DNA from 3 places in the Streptomyces sp. NPDC030021 genome. Region 2 is predicted to be linked to each of the others. Evidence: predicted binding sites of a transcription regulator. Region 2 holds the regulator's gene; each other region holds the start of a gene.
The links. Region 2 encodes HrcA, which represses chaperone genes, less so after heat shock. Its sites were predicted from a motif close to TTNGCACTCNGNNNNNCNGAGTGCNAA; they were not measured.
Positions count from the first base shown of each region.

Region 1 (7,234 bases), on a different contig from region 2:
ACCGGCATGGCCAGCGCCGCGTGGAGCGCGTCCGCCGTCGCCGTCACGTCGAACGGGTTCACCGTCAGCGCGTCCTGGCGGAGCTCCTCGTACGCCCCCGCCCCGGTGGACAGCACCAGCACGCACCCCGCCTCCGACACCACCGGGATCTCCTTCGCCACCAGGTTCATCCCGTCCCGCACCGGGTTCACCAGCGCCACGTCCGCCAGCCGGTACGCCGCCAGCGAGCGTGCGAAGTCGTCCTTCACCGACACCAGCACCGGCTGCCAGTCCTCCGTACCGAACTCCGCGTTGATCTCCGCCGCCAGCTCCGCCACCGCCGCCGTGTACTCCCGGTACACCGTCAGGTCCTGCCGCGACGGGTACGCCGACGCGAGGTGGACCACCCGGCCCCGCCACTGCGGGCGCGTGGTCAGCAGTTCCCGGTAGGCCAGCAGGCCGCGCAGGATGTTCTTCGACAGCTCCGTGCGGTCCACGCGGACGATCGTCCGCAGGCCGTCGACCTCCGCCCGCAGCTCCGCCAGCTTGGCGTTCACCTCCGGCCGGTGCGCCAGCGCCCGCAGCTCGTCCCCGTCCACGCCCAGTGGGTACGCGCGCACGTGCGTGGTGCGGGTGGACCACACCGTGTACCGGCGGTGCTCCACCACCGAGCCGTCGCGCACCTCGGACCGCCCCCACGCGTCGTCGAGCCGCGCCGAGCCCAGGAACTCGGCCGCCCACGCCTCGGTGTGGAAGCCGAGCACGTCCGCGCCGAGCATGCCCCACAGCAGGGTCTCGCGGACCACGTCCGGCAGGATGGCGAGATAGCCGGGCGCGGCCCACGGGGTGTGCGTGAAGTGCGCGATCCGCAGGTCGGGGCGGAGCACCCGCAGCAGTCCGGGCACCAGGGCCAGGTGGTAGTCCTGGACCAGCACCTGCGCGCCCTCGGCGGCCTCCTCGGCCAGGGCCTCGGCGAAGGCGTGGTTGTAGCGCTCGTACGACTCCCACTGCCGCCGGAACTCGGCGTCGAAGACCGGCTCGCGCGGAATGTCGTACAGGTGGTGGTGCGTGAACCACAGCACAGAATTGGCGATCCCGTTGTACGCGTCGTCATACATCGTGGGATCGATGTCCAGCATCCGGACGCCCGGCTCGGCCACGCCCCGGCGGACCGCCTCCCGGTCCGCGTCCGACAGCGCCGCGCAGATCCACAGCGCCTCCGGCTGCTCGGCGAGGGCCGTGGAGAGTCCGGAGACGAGACCGCCTCCGCCGCGCCGGGCACTGAGCGTCCCGTCCTCTGCGAGGGCGTAGGAGAGGGGGCCGCGGTTCGCTGCGACGAGCACCTGGGAAGCCATGCGGCCAACCTAGCCCGGCCCGGGCCCGCTCAAACCGTACGTTCCCTCACGCCACGCGACGCAGCGCGTACTCCTTGATGCCCGCCATCGGCGGCCGCTCCTCCGTGTCCACGGGATGCGTCCGCGGTACGAAGCCCTCCGGCCCGCGCTCGAACTGCGTGAGCTCCGGCCGTACGAGGTGCCCGCGCGAGAGCCGTACCTGGGCGGTGCGGTAGATCGCAGCGGCCATCCGGCCCAGCGCCTGCCCGTCCTGGTGGCGGTGGACCCGTACGCCCACGTCCACCTGGGCCAGCGCGTCCAGCCCGACCGTGTGCAGCGCGTCGACCAGCAGGCCCAGCTCGACGCCGTACCCGACGGGGAACGGCAGCCGTTCCAGCAGGGAGCGGCGTACGGCGTACTCGCCGCCCAGCGGCTGCACGAAGCCGGCCAGTTGCGGCCAGTGGAGGTTGAGGAGCGGGCGGGCGACCAGCTCGGTGACCCGGCCGCCCTGCCCCGGGGCGTCCCCGAGCGGGCGGTCGTACATCGCCTTGACGAACTGCACGTCGGGATCGGTCAGCAGCGGTCCGACGATGCCGGAGACGAAGGTGGCGGAGAAGTCCCGCAGGTCGGCGTCGACGAAGCAGACGATGTCCCCGCCGGTGGCCAGCAGCGAGCGCCACAGCACCTCGCCCTTGCCGGGCAGCGCCGGGAGGCGGGGCAGGATCTCGTCGCGGTGCACCACCCGGGCCCCGGCCTTCGCCGCGACCTCCGCGGTCCGGTCGGCGGAGCCCGAGTCGATGACGACCAGCTCGTCGACCAGGGGGACCGGCAGTCCCTCGATCAGCTCACGCCGGACGGTCTCGACGATCGCGCCGACCGTCGCCTCCTCGTCCAGCGCGGGCAGCACGACGCTGACCGTGGTCCCGGCCGCCCGTTTCCGGTCGAGCAGCTGGGCGAGCGGTCGGTCGGCGGCGGACCAGGAGCGGTCGGCCAGCCATCGCTCCACCTCTTCCAGCACTCTCAGCACTCCCTGCGTGTCGGCGATATTCGCCCTTATGTGATCCATCTCGCGGTTCGGACGGCTGTCTCAACCGCCCGGGCCTTCGGTTACAGTCTTGAACAACGCGAAGGACCACCGCATGCCGGGGGTCCCCGCCTACAAACGCACCGGCGCGCCATAGAGCGCGTGTGCCGGTGCCATACCGCTCATCCAGAGGGGCAGAGGGACACGGCCCGTTGAAGCCCCGGCAACCCTCCAGTCGGTTCTCGCGATCGCGCGTCAGCGCTCGTCAGCGAGGTCCCCGGCTAGGGAAGGTGCCAATTCCGTCTCATGGCGAAGTGCGCCATGGGGAAGATGAGGAGAAAGGGCCTCGCCATCATGGCTGCACAGACTGTCGCCACCTCTGTTGATCTCGGACCTGCCACCGGCCTTTCCTGTCGCGAGTGCGGTACCCGCTTCGAACTCGGCCCCATCTTCGCGTGCGCCGAGTGCTTCGGACCGCTGGAAGTCGCCTACGACCTCCCGACCGGTGACCCCGAGGCCCTGCGCGCCGCGATCGAGGCCGGCCCGAACAACATCTGGCGCTACGCGCCGCTGCTGCCCGTCCCCGCGGACGTGGCCGCCAAGCCCAGCCTGAACCCCGGCTTCACCAAGCTCGTGGACGCGGCCAACCTGGCCAAGGAGCTGGGCATCACCGGCAAGCTCTACGTCAAGGACGACTCCGGCAACCCGACGCACTCCTTCAAGGACCGCGTCGTGGCCATCGCCGTCGAGGCCGCCCGCGCCTTCGGCTTCACCACCCTGTCCTGCTCCTCGACCGGCAACCTGGCCGGCGCCGTCGGCGCCGCGGCCGCCCGGGCCGGCTTCCGCTCCTGCGTGTTCATCCCGCACGACCTGGAGCAGGGCAAGGTCGTCATGGCCGGTGTGTACGGCGGCGACCTGGTCGGCATCGAGGGCAACTACGACGACGTGAACCGCTTCTGCTCCGAGCTCATCGGCGACCCGCTGGGCGAGGGCTGGGGCTTCGTCAACGTCAACCTGCGCCCGTACTACGGCGAGGGCTCCAAGACGCTCGCGTACGAGATCTGCGAGCAGCTCGGCTGGCAGCTGCCCGACCAGATCGTGATCCCGATCGCGTCCGGCTCGCAGCTGACGAAGATCGACAAGGGTCTGCAGGAGCTCATCAAGCTCGGCCTCGTCGAGGACAAGCCGTACAAGATCTTCGGCGCCCAGGCCGAGGGCTGCTCCCCGGTGTCCACCGCCTTCAAGGCCGGTCACGACGTGGTCCGCCCGCAGAAGCCGAACACCATCGCCAAGTCGCTGGCCATCGGCAACCCGGCGGACGGCCCGTACGTCCTGGACATCGCCCGCCGCACCGGCGGTTTCGTCGAGGACGTCACCGACGAGCAGGTGGTCGAGGCCATCAAGATCCTCGCGCAGACCGAGGGCATCTTCGGCGAGACCGCGGGCGGTGTGACCGTCGGCGTGACGAAGAAGCTCATCGACAACGGGCAGCTCGACCCGACGCTGACCACCGTCGTCCTCAACACCGGTGACGGCCTCAAGACCCTGGAGGCGGTGGCCGCGGACAGCGGGCAGACCGCCACCATCCGCCCGAGCCTGGACGCGTTCCGCGCCGCCGGCCTGGCCTAGGGGGCGTCCGGCGGGTCATGGTCGGGCCTGACCCGCCGGACACCCCCTCCCCTTCTCCTCCGCCCTACCGGAAAGGCAGTAGCGCCATGAGCGTCAACGTCCGCATCCCCACCATCCTGCGCACCTACACCGGCGGCGTCGCCGAGGTCCCGGCCGAGGGTACGACCCTCGCCGAGGTCATCGAGTCCCTGGAGAAGAACCACCCGGGCATCGCCGCGCGCGTCCTGGACGACCAGGGCAAGCTGCGCCGTTTCGTGAACGTCTACGTCAACGACGACGACGTGCGCTTCGAGGGCGGGCTGCAGGCTGCGACGCCCGACGGCGCCGGCGTCTCGATCATCCCGGCCGTCGCCGGCGGTTGCTGATTCTCCGGTTCTCTCCCGGTTCTCCCGGGTCACCGCTCAGGTGACACGCGCAAACCGAAATTGCCCCCTCCGCTAAAAACGGAGGGGGCAATTCTGCTTGATTGGGCACGGTAGGGTTGGGGAAGTCCCCTCCGCTGTTCTTGCCCCCTGCATATGAACGGGCCGCGCAAGGGTCGACATCGGGCCAACATGCGAGTGCGGTATGAGGCTTTGGCGAGATATGTCAGGCCCGAGTTGCCCGGGAGTATGGCAAATTTTCACTCTATTTCAATCTTTCTCGGTGTCCAGAATTCTCATCGGATTGACCTGTTGCAGACAGCATCCGCGCAGATACATTCAGCCTCGGTCGACGCGTTCCGACGCAAGTTCTGACCCGGGATCGTGAAGTGCGTTCCTGCGCAAGGGCCAGTAATAGGGGAGTTAGGCATGGCTCAGGGCACCGTCAAGTGGTTCAACGCGGAGAAGGGCTACGGCTTCATCGCGGTCGACGGTGGTGCGGATGTGTTCGTCCACTACAGCGCCATCCAGATGGACGGGTACCGCACCCTTGAAGAGGGTCAGCGGGTCGAGTTCGAGATCTCGCAGGGCCAGAAGGGTCCGCAGGCGGACATGGTCAAGCTCGCACTCGGCTAGTCCTGGCGCGATCGACCACCGATGCACAGTCTTCAGCGAAGACCTGGAACACCACGAGGGGCCCACATCCTGGACACGGGATGGGGGCCCCTCGTGCGTAGGCCCGGTAGTGGCGGGGTGTTGCCCCAAGCCGCTTGCACTCGGGGGGGTCGAGTGCTAATCATTGGCGTTAGCACTCTCCTGGTGAGAGTGCTACTGAAACGAGGACCGGGTCGGTGAGGCCCGCAGGGTCCGGTGGGAAGGAACCGCCGGGCACGCAGGCCGTCCGTCGCGGGCGCGGGCGCGGTCCGGAGCAATCCACCGCTGTCCGGGAGGACCACTTCAGATGGCCAAGATCATTGCGTTCGACGAGGAGGCCCGCCGCGGCCTCGAGCGTGGGATGAACCAGCTCGCCGACGCCGTCAAGGTCACCCTTGGCCCCAAGGGTCGCAACGTCGTCCTTGAGAAGAAGTGGGGCGCCCCCACGATCACCAACGATGGTGTCTCCATCGCCAAGGAGATCGAGCTCGAGGACCCGTACGAGAAGATCGGCGCCGAGCTGGTCAAGGAAGTCGCCAAGAAGACGGACGACGTCGCCGGCGACGGTACGACCACCGCCACCGTTCTCGCCCAGGCGCTCGTCCGCGAGGGTCTGCGCAACGTGGCCGCGGGTGCGAACCCGATGGCCCTCAAGCGTGGTATCGAGAAGGCCGTCGAGGCCGTCTCCGCCGCCCTGCTCGCCCAGGCCAAGGATGTCGAGACCAAGGAGCAGATCGCTTCCACGGCCTCCATCTCCGCCGCCGACACCCAGATCGGCGAGCTCATCGCCGAGGCCATGGACAAGGTCGGCAAGGAAGGCGTCATCACCGTCGAGGAGTCCCAGACCTTCGGTCTGGAGCTGGAGCTCACCGAGGGTATGCGCTTCGACAAGGGCTACATCTCGGCGTACTTCGCCACCGACATGGAGCGCATGGAGTCGTCCCTCGACGACCCGTACATCCTGATCGTCAACTCCAAGATCGGCTCGGTCAAGGACCTGCTGCCGCTCCTGGAGAAGGTCATGCAGTCCGGCAAGCCGCTGCTGATCATCGCCGAGGACGTCGAGGGCGAGGCCCTGTCGACCCTGGTCGTCAACAAGATCCGTGGCACCTTCAAGTCCGTCGCCGTCAAGGCCCCGGGCTTCGGTGACCGCCGCAAGGCCATGCTCGGTGACATCGCCATCCTCACGGGCGGCACGGTCATCTCCGAGGAGGTCGGCCTCAAGCTGGAGAACGCCGGTCTCGACCTGCTCGGCCGCGCCCGCAAGGTCGTCATCACCAAGGACGAGACCACCATCGTCGACGGTGCCGGTGACAGCGACCAGGTCGCCGGTCGCGTGAACCAGATCCGCGCCGAGATCGAGAACTCCGACTCGGACTACGACCGCGAGAAGCTCCAGGAGCGCCTCGCGAAGCTGGCCGGCGGCGTGGCCGTCATCAAGGCCGGTGCCGCGACCGAGGTCGAGCTCAAGGAGCGCAAGCACCGCATCGAGGACGCCGTTCGCAACGCGAAGGCGGCCGTCGAGGAGGGCATCGTCGCCGGTGGTGGCGTGGCCCTGCTGCAGGCCTCCGCGGTCTTCGACAAGCTGGAGCTTGAGGGTGACGAGGCGACCGGCGCCAACGCCGTGAAGCTCGCGCTGGAGGCCCCGCTCAAGCAGATCGCCGTCAACGGTGGTCTTGAGGGTGGCGTCGTCGTCGAGAAGGTGCGCAACCTGCCGATCGGTCACGGCCTGAACGCCGCGACCGGCGAGTACGTCGACATGATCGCCGAGGGCATCATCGACCCGGCGAAGGTCACGCGCTCCGCGCTGCAGAACGCCGCGTCGATCGCCGCGCTGTTCCTGACGACCGAGGCCGTCATCGCCGACAAGCCCGAGAAGGCCGGTGCCCCCGCGGGCGGCGGCATGCCGGGTGGTGACATGGACTTCTGATCGACCCCGGCTCCGGCCACTGGTTGATCGGCTGTTCTCGAACGAGGGCGGCACCCCCACGGGGGTGCCGCCCTCGGGCGTTTCCAGGTTCCCGGAATCAGAAGCCGGTGGTGTCGATCGCGAAGTCGAACGGCTCCGGGACGTGCAGGGGCTTGCCGAAGGACACCGTCGTGCGGGAGCGGTACCCGTGCGGGGAGGGGTCCCAGAAGCAGGTGATCTCCGAGTCCTGCATGTCGACGACCAGGTAGACGGGTACGAGACGTCCGTAGACGTCGAGCTTCTCGTTCCAGTCGGCGTCTTTGGTGGAGACGGACGTGAACTC
Region 1 covers NZ_JBVIAH010000043.1:18,567-25,800, forward strand. Annotated here, with positions in the region: gene ACZ4YL_RS40860 (alpha,alpha-trehalose-phosphate synthase (UDP-forming)) at 1-1,334, opposite strand, end outside; gene ACZ4YL_RS40865 (glucosyl-3-phosphoglycerate synthase) at 1,381-2,331, opposite strand; SAM riboswitch class I at 2,517-2,674, shown strand; gene thrC (threonine synthase) at 2,692-3,966, shown strand; gene ACZ4YL_RS40875 (MoaD/ThiS family protein) at 4,053-4,331, shown strand; gene ACZ4YL_RS40880 (cold-shock protein) at 4,758-4,964, shown strand; gene groL (chaperonin GroEL) at 5,290-6,912, shown strand; gene ACZ4YL_RS40890 (Uma2 family endonuclease) at 7,010-7,234, opposite strand, start outside.
Region 1: groL (chaperonin GroEL) is a predicted target of HrcA. The motif match lies at 5,098-5,124, and genes of this name have one in related genera.

Region 2 (7,234 bases):
CGCAGCGACGCCCGACGACGAGGCCTACCGGTACCCGGTGCCGGCGGCCGGCGGCCAGGGCGGCGCCGACGACTGGAAATCACTCAGCTGGGGGCAGGCGGCCGAGCGGGTGTTCGCCATCGCCGCCGGGCTGATCGCTCTCGGCGTCCAGACGGAGGAGCGCGTCGCGCTCGCCTCCAACACCCGGGTCGAGTGGATCCTCTCCGACCTCGGCGTGATGTGCGCCGGCGGTGCGGTCACCACCATCTACCCCAGCACCAATGCGGACGAGTCGGCGTTCATCCTCTCGGACTCCGAGAGCCGGGTGCTCATCGCCGAGGACGCGAAGCAGCTGGCGAAGGCGCGCGAGCGCCGCGCCGACCTGCCGAACCTCGCCCACGTCGTGGTCCTGGACGCCGAGGACGCGGTCGCCGCCGAAGGAGACCCCGAGGGCTGGGTGCTCTCGCTCGCCGAGCTGGAGGCGCGCGGCAAGGAGTACCTCGCCAAGCACCCCGAGGCGGTCAAGGAGCGGGTGGGGGCCATCACCTCCGACCAGCTCGCCACCCTCATCTACACCTCCGGCACCACCGGCCGCCCCAAGGGCGTCCGGCTGCTGCACGACAACTGGTCGTACCTGGCCAAGGCCATGGTCGCCACCGGGCTGATCGGCAAGGAGGACGTCCAGTACCTCTGGCTGCCGCTGGCCCACGTCTTCGGCAAGGTGCTGACCTCCGGGCAGATCGAGGCCGGGCACGTGACCGCCGTCGACGGCCGGATCGACAAGATCATCGAGAACCTGCCGATCGTGCAGCCGACGTACATGGCCGCCGTTCCGCGCATCTTCGAGAAGGTCTACAACGGCGTGGCGGCCAAGGCCCGCGCCGCCGGCGGAGCCAAGTACAAGATCTTCAAGTGGTCGGCCGGCGTCGCCCGCGAGTACGCGAAGGTCACGCAGGACAACTTCCGCCGCACCGGCCAGGCGACCGCCCCCTTCGGCCTCACCACCAAGCACAAGATCGCCGACGCGCTCGTCTACTCCAAGCTCCGCGAGGCCTTCGGCGGGAAGCTGCGCGCCGCCGTCTCCGGCGCGTCCGCCCTGGCCCCCGAGATCGGCTTCTTCTTCTCCGGCGCGGGCGTCCACATTCTGGAGGGCTACGGCCTGACCGAGTCCAGCGCGGCCTCCTTCGTCAACCCGGGCGAGGCCTACCGCACCGGCACGGTCGGCAAGCCGCTCCCCGGCACCGAGGTCCGCATCGCAGACGACGGCGAGGTCCTGCTGCGCGGCCCCGGCATCATGCAGGGCTACCACCGGCAGCCGGACAAGACCGCCGAGGTCCTGGAGTCCGACGGCTGGCTGCACACGGGCGACATCGGCGAGCTGTCGGCCGACGGCTACCTGCGCATCACCGACCGCAAGAAGGACCTGATCAAGACCTCGGGCGGCAAGTACGTCGCCCCGGCGGAGATCGAGGGCCAGTTCAAGGCGATCTGCCCGTACGTGTCGACGATCGTCGTGCACGGCGCCGACCGTAACTTCTGCTCGGCGCTGATCGCCCTCGACGAGCCGTCGATCCTGACCTGGGCGGCGGAGAACGGGCTGGAGGGCAAGACGTACGGAGAGGTCCTGGCGGCGCCGGAGACCAACCGCCTGATCGAGACGTACGTACAGACCCTGAACGAGGGCCTGCAGCGCTGGCAGACGGTCAAGAAGTTCCGGCTGCTGCCGCGCGACCTCGACGTCGAGCACGGCGACCTCACGCCCAGCCTGAAGCTGAAGCGGCCGGTGGTCGAGCGTGAGTTCAAGCACCTGATCGAGGAGATGTACGAGGGGTCCCGCGAGGCGTAGCGCCTGCCGCGGGCTTGGCAGGGCGGGGCGGCGGACCGCCCCGCCGGGCCCCGTTCCCCGGGGCTCCGCCCCGGATCCCGCGCCTCAAACGCCGGCGGGGCCGGACGTGACGACGGCGGGGCCGGACGTGACGCCGCCGGGGCTGGACGTGCGTGGGGCCGGGCGGTGTGGTGGGTGCGGGATGATGGGGGTATGCCTTCCGCACTCCCCGACGGTGAACCCATGCCCGAAGACGGCGCGCTGCCGTCGCATGCCCTGGCGGGCGCGGGGGAGCGGCCGCTCGGTTTCTACCTGCACGTCCCCTACTGCGCCACGCGCTGCGGCTACTGCGACTTCAACACCTACACGGCCACCGAGCTGCGGGGCACCGGCGGTGTGCTCGCCTCCCGGGAGAACTACGCCGACACCCTGATCGACGAGGTCAGGCTGGCGCGGAAGGTGCTCGGGGACGACCCGCGCGAAGTCCGGACCGTCTTCGTCGGCGGCGGCACGCCCACGCTGCTGCCCGCCGCCGACCTCGTACGCATGCTCGCGGCGATCCGGGACGAATTCGGCCTGGCCGAGGACGCCGAGATCACCACGGAGGCCAATCCGGAGTCGGTGGACCCCAAGTACCTGGCCGAGCTGCGCGCCGGGGGCTTCAACCGGGTCTCCTTCGGCATGCAGAGCGCCAAGCAGCACGTCCTGAAGGTGCTCGACCGCACCCACACGCCGGGGCGCCCCGAGGCATGCGTCGCGGAGGCGCGGGCGGCGGGCTTCGAGCACGTCAACCTCGACCTGATCTACGGCACGCCCGGGGAGTCGGACGAGGACTGGCGGGCGACCCTCTCGGCGGCGCTGGGCGCCGGGCCGGACCACATCAGCGCCTATGCGCTGATCGTCGAGGAGGGCACGCAGCTGGCGCGGCGGATCCGCCGCGGCGAGGTCCCGATGACGGACGACGACGTCCACGCCGACCGGTACCTGATCGCGGACTCGGTCATGGCCGAGGCCGGGTACTCCTGGTACGAGGTCTCCAACTGGGCCACCTCGGAGGCCGGCCGCTGCCTGCACAACGAGCTGTACTGGCGCGGCGCCGACTGGTGGGGCGCGGGACCGGGCGCGCACTCGCACGTGGGCGGGGTCCGGTGGTGGAACGTGAAGCACCCGGGCGCGTACGCCGCGGCGCTGGCGGAGGGCCGTTCCCCGGGCGCGGGACGGGAGCTCCTGGCGGAGGAGGACCGGCGGGTGGAGCGGATCCTGCTGGAGCTCCGGCTGGTGGACGGGGTCCCGCTGACCCTGCTGGCCCCGGCCGGGCTGGCGGCGTCCCGCAAGGCCCTCGCGGACGGCCTGCTGGACCCTGGCCCGTACGAGGCGGGGCGGGCCGTCCTGACCCTGCGGGGGCGGCTGCTGGCCGACGCGGTGGTGCGGGACCTGGTGGACTGACCGGCCTGCGGCGCCGTTGCCGGGTGCGCTGCCCCCGGACCCCCGCGCCTCAAGCGCCAGCGGGGCTGAAGGATCGCCTCAAGCGCCGGCGGGGCTGAAGGATCGCCTCAAGCGCCGGCGGGGCTGGGAGGGTGCCGACGGGGCTGAAAGAGGAGCCGGCGGGGTCGGTCAGGCCGTGACGTGGTCGATGAGGTGTTCCACCGAGCCCAGGAGGGTGGGTTCCAGGTCGCGGTACGAGGTGACCCGGGACAGGATGTGCTGCCAGGCGGCGCCCGTGTTCTCCGGCCAGCCCAGGGCCCGGCAGACGCCCGTCTTCCAGTCCTGGCCGGGCGGGATCACCGGCCACGCGGGGATGCCCAGCGCGGACGGCTTCACCGCCTGCCAGACGTCCACGTACGGGTGGCCCACGATCAGGACGTCCGGCGAGGTCACCGACGCCGCGATACGGGACTCCTTCGAACCCGGGACGAGGTGGTCGACCAGGACGCCGAGGCGGGCGTCCGGGGCCGGGGCGAAGTCGGCGACGACGGCCGGGAGGTCGTCGATGCCCTCCAGGTACTCCACCACCACGCCCTCGATCCGCAGGTCGTCACCCCAGACCCGCTCCACCAGCTCCGCGTCGTGCCGGCCCTCGACGTAGATCCGGCCGGCCCGCGCCACCCGCGCCCGCGCCCCGGGCACGGCCAGCGAGCCCGAGGCCGTCAGGAGCGGCCCGGAGGGCCTGCGTGCGGGGCGGACCAGGGTGACCACGGCGCCGTCCAGCAGGAACCCGCGCGGCTCCATCGGGAACACCCGCCGCTTGCCGAAGCGGTCCTCCAGGGTCACCGTGCCCGCCTCGCAGGCCACCACCGCGCCGCAGAAGTCCGTACCGGCCACCTCGACCACGAGGTCCGCGTCCGCCGCCACCTCCGGCACGGCCTTGGGTCGCTTCCACTGCGGGGTCAGGTCGGGGGAGTACTCGCGCATCCGGCCGACAGTAGGAGAGCCGCGCGCGTCACGCCTGCGACACGCCGAAACGGGCCGCCAGTGTGGCGCGTTGGGCACGGACGAAGTCCGCCCCGACCACCGCTCCGTGACCCGGCACGTACAGTGCGTCGTCACCGCCCAGCGACAGCAGCCGGTCCAGGGCCGCGGGCCACTGCCCCGGCCTGGCGTCCGGCCCCACCGAGGGCTCGCCCGACTCCTCGACCAGGTCCCCGCAGAAGACCACCTCGCGCTCGCCCGGCACGAAGACGGCCAGGTCGTGCCCGGTGTGCCCGGGCCCCACGTTGGCCAGCAGCACCTGCACGCCGCCCAGTTCCAGCGTCCACTCGCCCGACACCGCGTGCCCGGGCGGCACCAGCAGGTCCACCGCCTCCGCCGCCTCCGCCGCCGCGAGCCCGTGCCGTACCGCGTCCCCGCGCAGCTCCTCGCGTCCCGTCGACAGCAGTGCGGCCAGCCCGACCGCCCCGAAGACCTCGGCCTCGGCGAAGGCCGCCCCGCCGAGGACGTGATCGAAATGACCGTGCGTGAATGCGATATGGGTCACGCGCCGGCCCGTCAGCCGCTCCGCCTCGGCCCGTACCTGCGCGCCCTCGCGTACACACGAACCGGGGTCGATGAGAAGGACCGAATCCTCGCCCACCACCAGCCCCACGGTGCAGTCCCACACCGGCAGCCGCCGCCGGCCGGCCCGTCCCGTCAGCCGTTCCCAGCCGGACTCTTCCCAACGCACGTCCATGCGGCGACGCTACCCTGGCGGGCCTCCCTTGCCAGGGGCTTACCGCCCGGCCGTACACTGAGCGGGGGCTCTCTGGCACTCGAACGATCAGAGTGCCAACGAACACGGCAGAACACGGCAGAACACGGCAACGGACCACAGCTGGAGGTGTGCGCGATGCTCAGCGAACGCAGACTCGAAGTGCTGCGCGCCATCGTCCAGGACTACGTCGGGACGGAGGAGCCGGTCGGCTCCAAGGCGCTCACGGAGCGGCACCGGCTCGGCGTCTCGCCCGCCACCGTGCGCAACGACATGGCCGTGCTGGAGGAGGAGGGCTACATCGCCCAGCCCCACACCAGCGCCGGCCGGATCCCCACCGACAAGGGCTACCGGCTCTTCGTCGACAAGCTGGCGGGGGTCAAACCGCTGTCGTCGCCCGAGCGCCGGGCCATCCAGAACTTCCTCGACGGCGCCGTCGACCTCGACGACGTGGTCGGCCGCACGGTGCGGCTGCTCGCGCAGCTCACCCGGCAGGTCGCCGTCGTCCAGTACCCGAGCCTGACCCGGTCGACCGTCCGGCACGTGGAGCTGCTCTCGCTCGCTCCCGCGCGCCTGATGCTCGTACTGATCACGGACACCGGGCGGGTCGAGCAGCGGCTCATCGACTGCCCGAGCCCCTTCGGGGAGACCTCGCTGGCGGACCTGCGGGCCCGGCTGAACAGCCGGGTCGTCGGGCGCCGCTTCACCGATGTGCCCCCGCTCGTCCAGGACCTCCCCGAATCCTTCGAGGCCGAGGACCGCGGCACGGTCTCCACCGTGCTCGCGACCCTCCTCGAAACCCTGGTCGAGGAAGCAGAAGAGCGGCTGATGATCGGCGGTACCGCCAATCTCACCCGCTTCGGACACGATTTTCCCCTGACGATCAGGCCGGTGCTCGAAGCGCTGGAGGAGCAGGTCGTGCTCCTCAAGCTGCTGGGCGAGGCCAACGAGTCGGGAATGGCCGTACGGATCGGGCATGAGAACGCCTACGAGGGACTGAACTCCACGTCGGTCGTCTCGGTCGGTTACGGTTCGGGCGGCGAAGCAGTCGCCAAACTCGGCGTGGTCGGACCGACCCGCATGGACTACCCCGGAACGATGGGAGCGGTACGCGCAGTGGCACGTTACGTCGGACAGATCCTGGCGGAGTCGTAAGTGGCCACGGACTACTACGCCGTTCTCGGCGTGCGCCGCGACGCATCGCAGGACGAGATCAAGAAGGCCTTCCGGCGCCTCGCGCGTGAACTCCACCCGGATGTGAATCCGGACCCGAAGACGCAGGAGCGCTTCAAGGAGATCAACGCGGCCTACGAGGTGCTCTCGGACCCGCAGAAGAAGCAGGTCTACGACCTCGGCGGCGACCCGCTGTCCTCCTCGGGCGGTGGCGGCGGGGCGGGCGGCTTCGGAGCGGGTGGCTTCGGCAACTTCTCCGACATCATGGACGCCTTCTTCGGCCAGGCCTCGCAGCGAGGCCCGCGCTCGCGGACCCGGCGCGGCCAGGACGCGATGATCCGTCTCGACCTGGAGCTGGACGAGGCGGCCTTCGGGACCACCAAGGACATCCAGGTCGACACGGCCGTGGTCTGCAACACCTGCTCCGGTGAGGGCGCCGCTCCCGGCACCTCGGCGCAGACATGTGACATGTGCCGCGGCCGCGGCGAGGTCTCGCAGGTCACCCGGTCCTTCCTGGGCCAGGTCATGACCTCGCGCCCCTGCCCGCAGTGCCAGGGCTTCGGCACCGTGGTCCCGACCCCGTGCCACGAGTGCGCGGGCGACGGCCGGGTCCGCTCCCGCCGCAGCCTCACGGTCAAGATCCCGGCGGGTGTCGAGAACGGCACCCGGATCCAGCTCGCGGGCGAGGGTGAGGTCGGCCCCGGCGGCGGCCCCGCCGGCGACCTGTACGTGGAGATCCACGAGCTGGCGCACCCGACCTTCCAGCGGCGCGGGGACGACCTGCACTGCACGGTCACCATCCCGATGACGGCGGCCGCGCTGGGCACCAAGTGCCCGCTGGAGACGCTGGACGGGCTGGAGGAGATCGACATCCGGCCCGGCACCGGGTCCGGCCAGGCGATCCCGCTGCACGGGCGCGGTGTCACCCACCTGCGCGGTGGCGGACGCGGCGACCTGATCGTGCACGTCGAGGTCACCACCCCGGGCAAGCTGGACGCCCAGCAGGAGGACCTGCTCCGCCAGCTGGCGAAGCTGCGCGGCGAGGAGCGGCCGATGGGTCAGTTCGCGCCGGG
Region 2 covers NZ_JBVIAH010000002.1:478,248-485,481, forward strand. Annotated here, with positions in the region: gene ACZ4YL_RS05260 (AMP-dependent synthetase/ligase) at 1-1,825, shown strand, start outside; gene hemW (radical SAM family heme chaperone HemW) at 2,018-3,250, shown strand; gene ACZ4YL_RS05270 (DUF3097 domain-containing protein) at 3,419-4,216, opposite strand; gene ACZ4YL_RS05275 (MBL fold metallo-hydrolase) at 4,245-4,970, opposite strand; gene hrcA (heat-inducible transcriptional repressor HrcA) at 5,127-6,143, shown strand; gene dnaJ (molecular chaperone DnaJ) at 6,144-7,234, shown strand, end outside.

Region 3 (7,234 bases), on a different contig from region 2:
GTTGCCCTCAAGGACCTTCACGGCGTGGACGAGCGCGGAGCCACCGCCGGAGACGATGCCCTCCTCGACCGCGGCGCGGGTCGCCGAGATGGCGTCCTCGAGACGGTGCTTCTTCTCCTTGAGCTCCACCTCGGTGGCGGCGCCGACCTTGATGACGCAGACGCCGCCGGCGAGCTTCGCCAGGCGCTCCTGCAGCTTCTCGCGGTCCCAGTCCGAGTCGGTGGACTCGATCTCGGCCTTGATCTGGTTGACGCGGCCGAGGACCTCTTCGTGGCTGCCGCCACCATCGACGATGGTGGTGTCGTCCTTGGAGATGGTCACGCGGCGGGCGGAGCCCAGTACGTCCAGGCCGGCCTGGTCGAGCTTGAGGCCGACCTCCTCGGCGATGACGGTGGCACCGGTGAGGGTGGCCATGTCCTGGAGCATCGCCTTGCGACGGTCACCGAAGCCGGGGGCCTTGACGGCGACCGCGTTGAAGGTGCCGCGGATCTTGTTGACGACGAGGGTGGAGAGCGCCTCGCCCTCGACGTCCTCGGCGATGATCAGCAGCGGCTTGGAGGCGCCGGCCTGGATGACCTTCTCCAGCAGCGGCAGGAGGTCCTGGATCGAGGAGATCTTGCCCTGGTTGATCAGGATGTACGGGTCGTCGAGGACGGCCTCCATACGCTCCTGGTCGGAGACCATGTACGGCGAGAGGTAGCCCTTGTCGAAGGCCATGCCCTCGGTGAACTCCAGCTCCAGGCCGAAGGTGTTGGACTCCTCGACGGTGATGACACCGTCCTTGCCGACCTTGTCCATCGCCTCGGCGATGAGCTCGCCGACCTGCTGGTCCTGCGCGGAGAGCGCGGCCACGGCGGCGATGTCGGACTTGTCCTCGATCGGGCGGGCGGTCGCGAGGAGCTCCTCGGACACGGCCTTGACCGCGGCGTCGATGCCCTTCTTCAGGGCGGCCGGGGACGCACCCGCGGCGACGTTGCGCAGACCCTCGCGGACCAGCGCCTGGGCCAGCACGGTGGCGGTGGTGGTGCCGTCACCCGCGATGTCGTTGGTCTTGGTCGCCACCTCCTTCACGAGCTGCGCGCCCAGGTTCTCGTACGGGTCGTCCAGCTCGACCTCGCGAGCGATGGTGACACCGTCGTTGGTGATGGTGGGGGCGCCGAACTTCTTGTCGATGACGACGTTGCGGCCCTTGGGGCCGATCGTCACCTTGACCGTGTCGGCAAGCTTGTTGACGCCGCGCTCGAGGGCGCGACGGGCGTCCTCGTCGAACTTCAGGATCTTCGCCATGGGAGCGGTTCAGCCCTCTCGAAAACTCGGGTTTAACGAGCTGCGCCCCTCGCCGCCCGGCAATCAGCGGGGTGACCAGGGGCGCAGCTCAAAGCAGTACTGATGAAGAGAATTACTTCTCGACGATCGCGAGCACGTCGCGAGCCGAGAGGACGAGGTACTCCTCGCCGCTGTACTTCACTTCGGTGCCGCCGTACTTGCTGTAGAGCACGATGTCGCCGACGGTGACGTCCAGCGGGAGACGCTGGCCGTCCTCGAAGCGACCCGGGCCCACCGCGAGGACGACGCCCTCCTGGGGCTTCTCCTTCGCGGTGTCCGGGATGACCAGGCCGGAGGCCGTGGTCTGCTCGGCGTCCAGCGGCTGGACCACAATGCGGTCCTCAAGCGGCTTGATGGCAACCTTGGAGCTGGTGGTCGTCACGATCCGACCTCCCCCTTCGGAGATCCGGGGTTAACTGTCTGAGGTGGCGACCAGGTCGATCCGTCGTCGCGGGTGCCGGATCTGCCTGTCGCTGTGTTGGCACTCACCAGGGGTGAGTGCCAGGTGCGAGACTATTCCGGCGATTAGCACTCGGTCAAGCGGAGTGCCAATTCCCGACCGCCGGGCGTTGCGCGGACCGGACCGGAACGCTGGCCCCCCGGGGGCTCACGAAGGCCGGAGATCGCTACTCTCCACCGCATGACCAGGAGAAACGCCGAGCTGCGCTGGCGCGACATCATCTCGATCACCGTGGGCCTGGTGATCGGGATCTCCGCGTTCGGGTTGGCCGGACCGCGACTGATGACCAAGCTGACGGGGGTGGAGGGCAACTTCCGCGCGGAGCAGTGCCAGGGACAGAAGGACTACGACGACGCCTGGCAGCGGGTGTGCGTCGGCTCCTTCACCGCTGCCGACGGATCGTTCACCATCCACCGGATCGCGGCCGAGGGCCTGTTCGAAACCGATCCGACCGGACCGGTGGCCTCCCGGGTCAGCGGACCGTCGGCCGACGAGGCCGTGCGGCCGGGGCTCATGTCGCTGGCACCCCTGCTGTGCATCGGGCTGATCGGCTTCGCGTTCCCGGCCTGGGCACTGACCGCGGCCACCCGCGACGCCGTCGACCGCCGCAGACGTCGCCGGAACCGCCCGCCGGAGCCGGCCGTGGGCCCCAACTCGTGGGGGCCGCTGCCGGGCGCTCGGGGGCGCGGATCCTCCTGACGAGGTGGGTCGCCTCAATCGCCGGCGGGACCGGTGCCCGTGCGGGGTGCCCTGCGGTCGGCTCGGCGGTGTGGCTTCCCTGCCGTGGTGGGTCGCCTCAATCGCCGGCGGGGCTGGGTGGTGTGGGGCGGTGCCCCGCACGAGGGTCTCCTCGGCTCGGCGCGTTCGGGCTTGTCACGGCCAGACGGCCGCGGTCGCGCCTCGTCCTGCGGGGACCCTCCTGCGTGTCCCCGCCCCACGGCAGGGCTTCGACAGGGCGGCTTCCATCCCCCCTGTGGGCTTCGACGGCGTGAAGGGGTGGGGGGACGGGGCGGGGTGTCCCCGCAGGACGAGCGCGCAACCACCGCCCACAGCCGAGACATGCCCGCACGCGCCGAGCCGAGGAGACACCCCGCCCCGGCCCCCCACCCCGACCCCTACCGACAGGCCCGCCACCTCCAGCCCCGCCGCCCACCGAGGCACGGGCCCGCATTACCAGCCCCGCCGGCGATTGAGGCGCGGGTCCGGGCAGCGCCCGGCACACGGCCCGCGCCGAAGCACACCGCCGAGCCGCCCACAGGGCCCAGAGGAACCATGGGGAGGGCTCCAACGTCGTAGATGATATGAAGATAAAGCGCCTCATTGCCGAGCAGATCGGACCCAAAGCTTCCGCTGACCCCGGCGCATCGGGCGCCACGTCCTCACCCGAGGCGGCACCCCCGCCACCCTCCCCGTCCGCCCCCAAGGACGGCGGCGGCATCCCGTGCTTGGGCTGAAACCCCTGACGTCGGCGGTCGCCCGCCGCCGCACCGAGGCGCTGCTCCTGGTCTTCGTCATCGCCATCGCCGTCTTCGGCCACGCCACCGCAGGCCTCGCCATGAACGGCGAGCTGCCGCCCAAATTCGTCGACTTCACCCTCAGCATGACCCTGCTGTCCCTGGTGGGGCATCTGGGCGTACGCCGTTTCGCGGCCTACGCCGACCCGCTGATCTTCCCGCTCGCCATGCTGCTGACCGGCCTCGGGCTGGTGCTGCTGCACCGCCTCGACCAGGGCTACATCGAGCGCTACAACTCGGACGCGAACGCCCCCGGCCAGCTGATGTGGACGGTGGTCGGCGTCGCCGCCTGCCTGCTGGTGCTGGCGCTGCTGCGCGACCACCGGCTGCTGCAGCGGTTCATCTACATCAACATGGCCGTCGCGCTGGTACTGCTGATCGCGCCCGCCTTCTTCGGCGCGGACACCTACGGTGCGAAGCGCTGGATCAAACTCTTCGGCTTCTCGCTGCAGCCCGGCGAGTTCGTGAAGATCATGATCGCGATCTTCTTCGCCGGCTATCTGGTCATCCACCGAGACTCGCTGGCCCTGACGGGCCGCAGGTTCCTGGGCGTGCGGCTGCCCCCGATGCGCCAGCTCGGCCCGATCGTCACGGTGTGGATCGTCTCGATGCTGGTCCTGGTCTTCGAACGCGACCTCGGCACCTCGCTGATCTTCTTCGGGGTGTTCGTGGTGATGCTGTACGTCGCCACCGAACGCACCAGCTGGATCGTCTGCGGCCTGCTCATGGCCTCGGCGGGCGCCTTCGTGGTCGGCTCGACGGAGCCGCACGTCAAGGCACGCGTGGCCGCGTGGCTCAACCCGCTGTCGTTCTACTGGGAGAACCGGCCGGCCGGAATCACCTCGGACCAGTCGGCGCAGGCACTGTTCAGCTTCGGCACGGGCGGCGTCTCCGGCACGGGCCTCGGCATGGGCCACCCCGAGCTGATCGCGTTCGCCGGGCGCAGCGACTTCATCCTGACCACGGTGGGCGAGGAGCTGGGCCTGGCCGGGGTCATGGCCGTGCTGATCCTCTACGCGCTCCTCGTGCAGCGGGGGCTGCGGATGGCACTCGGCGCACGCGACCCCTTCGGCAAGCTGCTCGCGGTGGGCCTGGCGGCGGCGCTGGCCCTGCAGGTCTTCGTGGTCGCGGGCGGCGTGACGGGCCTGATCCCCCTGACGGGCAAGGCCCTGCCCTTCCTGGCCAAGGGCGGCTCATCCCTCCTTGCCAACTGGATCATGATCGCGCTGCTCATCCGCATCAGCGACAGCGCGGAACGCCAACGCGAGGCGGACACCCACGGCCCGGCGGAAACGACGATCACGCCGGCGGTGCGGGTGTAGGAGGCGGGGCGGCTTCGGTGCGCTTCGCCTCGGCAGGATTACCGCTTTTGAGCCACCACCCCGCGGCGGCGTTCGCCCACCCGCCCCAGGCGCGGGGGTGGCTTCGGTGAACGGGAGCCTCTCGGGCGGAATCAGGGATGCGTATGGGGGTTTCCCGTCAGTCTCATCGTCTCTCCGGTTCGGGCCGGTCCCTCAAGGACCAGGACGGGGCGGTCGGAGATGCCCGGCCCGGTCGGGCGCGAAAGCGCACAGCCAGGAGGCGGGGCCCATAGAGACGGCCTCCCGGATCGGGGAAGCGCACCACATCGCTACGCGCTCCTCGATCACAGCGACTGCGATCCGTCTGGGGTTGCTGGAGCCAGTTCTAGTCCACCAGCGCAGACCCGACTACACATCGCTTTGGCCGCACCTGGCCGCCACCCTCACGGAGGAGACGCCTTCCATCTCACTGATGGACACCTACCTACGGCCCTAAGGTGTTGGAACGCAAAAGGGGTGATCAGTTTCATGACCAGCCAGGGCAGCACCCGTCAGCCGGAACACCAGCGGATCGCCGATGCGCGGAGGGCGTTCAAGCCTCTGCGGCGGCGCGGTATCCAGCGGTTGGCGCAGGAGCAGTGGGGCTCGGGGCGGTCCGTCTGGTCCGCCGATTCCGGGGATCGGGAGCTGGTCGTCGACCAGATCGACGTACGTGAAGAAGAGGCGGACGACCGCGTCTGCGGCGCGCTGGGCGTTCCGGCAGGGACTGAGGTGTGGGCCCGCAGCCGCCGCTTCGTGCTTGACGGCAAGCCCGTGCTGTTCGCGGTGTCGTACCTGCCGTCGGACATCGTCGGGGACTCTGCCATCACACAGGCCGACACCGGTCCCGGCGGGACGTACGCGCGGTTGGCCGAGCTGGGGCATGCGCCCGTTCATTTCCGGGAGGAGATCCGCTCGCGGATGCCCTCGGCCGGTGAGGCCGAGCGGCTGTCGCTCTCCATGGGCACGCCTGTCATCCAGATCGTGCGCACCGCGTTCGCCGAGGGCGGGCGAGCTGTCGAGATCAACGAGATGACGCTGGACTCCGCTGCGTACGTGCTGGAGTACGACTTCGACGCCTGAGAGAGTCCGCTGTCCTCCTTGAGGTCAGCGCACGACAGGCCCGCCGCCTGCTCGCCAGTCATCGATGCGATTGCGGATGCTGGACACCATCGGGAGATCGTCGGTCGCTTCGGGAGTGAACCACGCGACTTCGAACGACTCGTCGGACGTCCGCAGGCTTCCGCCAGTGGGGTGGGCGAGAAGGCAGATCGAGAATTCCTGACGGACTTCCCCGTCGTCATAGGCGAAGACGTGTCGGGGGTTCGTGTACGTACCTACGATCCCGGCGATCTCAACCGTGATGCCGGTCTCCTCAAGTGTCTCCCGGACCGCGTAGTCGCCGATGCTCTCCCCGAGCTCCATCTTTCCGCCGGGCAGGGCCCACATCTCATTGTCCGTACGTCGCTGCAGCAACACACGGCCCTCGCCATCGACGACGATCTCGGAAGCGGCCGGCACCAGGCTGTTCGCCATGGGGGCTTCGGGGTCGTCCTCGCAGTCACGCCTGGGCATTGTGCTTCTCCTCCCGGATGTCGCGTCCACGGCTCCACCGCTGACTGAGCATGCCCACGCACCACGTCGGCGTGCCGAGGATCCGGTCGGCCGCACCCTAACGGCCGCTCGTCCGACCCGGGGAAACCGCCCGTTCGCGCGGCCGGCGAGGTCTCTTCCGGTGATTGCCGGGGGCCGCGCGGGCCGAGTGAGGCCGGTCCGGGTACGTCCTCTTCGCAACGACGACGCCGAGCACCGTTGAGGGGATCCACCATGTACGCAGCAGTCCGGCGGTATGAAGGCGTGACCGACCCGGCCGAGGCAGGACGCATCGTCGACGAGGGGTTCGTGCCGATCATGCGCCAGGTTTCCGGTTTCGTGGCGTACTTCTGGGTCGACGCCGGGGGCGGGGTGATGGTGTCCACCAGCGTCTTCCGGGACCGTGCGGGCGCCGACGAGTCGGTCGAGAGGGCTGCGGACTTCGTCCGCGACAACCTGACTCAGTTCCTGCCCAACCCTCCGCAGGTCACGGCCGGCAAGGTCGTCGCCTCCGCCTAGGTGTGTTGTCCGGACGGGTCGCATAACAGACCCCGCACCCGACGGCACCGTCACCCGAATGGCGCAACATGACGTGCCACCCACACGGGTGAAGATCAAACTGGCTAGTGCCCCACCCGAGGCAATCCGTGAAAGGGAAACCACATGCGCATTCGACGAACCCTCGCCGCCGTCATCGCCACGGCAGCCCTCGCCGGACTCGGCCTCACAGGCGCCGCCACCGCCGCCACCGCCGCACAGGGTGCCCCAACCTACGTCACCCCTTCTGAGTGCAAGCAGGGCGGCGGAACGCCCGCGGTCAATGACGCGGGCAACTACTGCAAGGGCGGCACGCACAACGGGGAGCAGGTCGACTGAACCCCTCAAGGCGCCCCGGCGCCCCGCAGCCACGCGCCGCGGGGCGCTCCCGCGCGAGCATCGCCGGGAGAGTCGCAGGGACAACAGTCCGGCGTCGGCGCCTTCGACGGGAAGGCGGCGCACGG
Region 3 covers NZ_JBVIAH010000008.1:187,823-195,056, forward strand. Annotated here, with positions in the region: gene groL (chaperonin GroEL) at 1-1,287, opposite strand, end outside; gene groES (co-chaperone GroES) at 1,400-1,708, opposite strand; gene ACZ4YL_RS18080 (hypothetical protein) at 1,967-2,485, shown strand; gene ACZ4YL_RS18085 (FtsW/RodA/SpoVE family cell cycle protein) at 3,228-4,622, shown strand; gene ACZ4YL_RS18090 (UTRA domain-containing protein) at 5,016-5,723, shown strand; gene ACZ4YL_RS18095 (NUDIX hydrolase) at 5,748-6,215, opposite strand; gene ACZ4YL_RS18100 (hypothetical protein) at 6,468-6,752, shown strand; gene ACZ4YL_RS18105 (hypothetical protein) at 6,897-7,109, shown strand.
Region 3: groES (co-chaperone GroES) is a predicted target of HrcA. The motif match lies at 1,852-1,878, and genes of this name have one in related genera.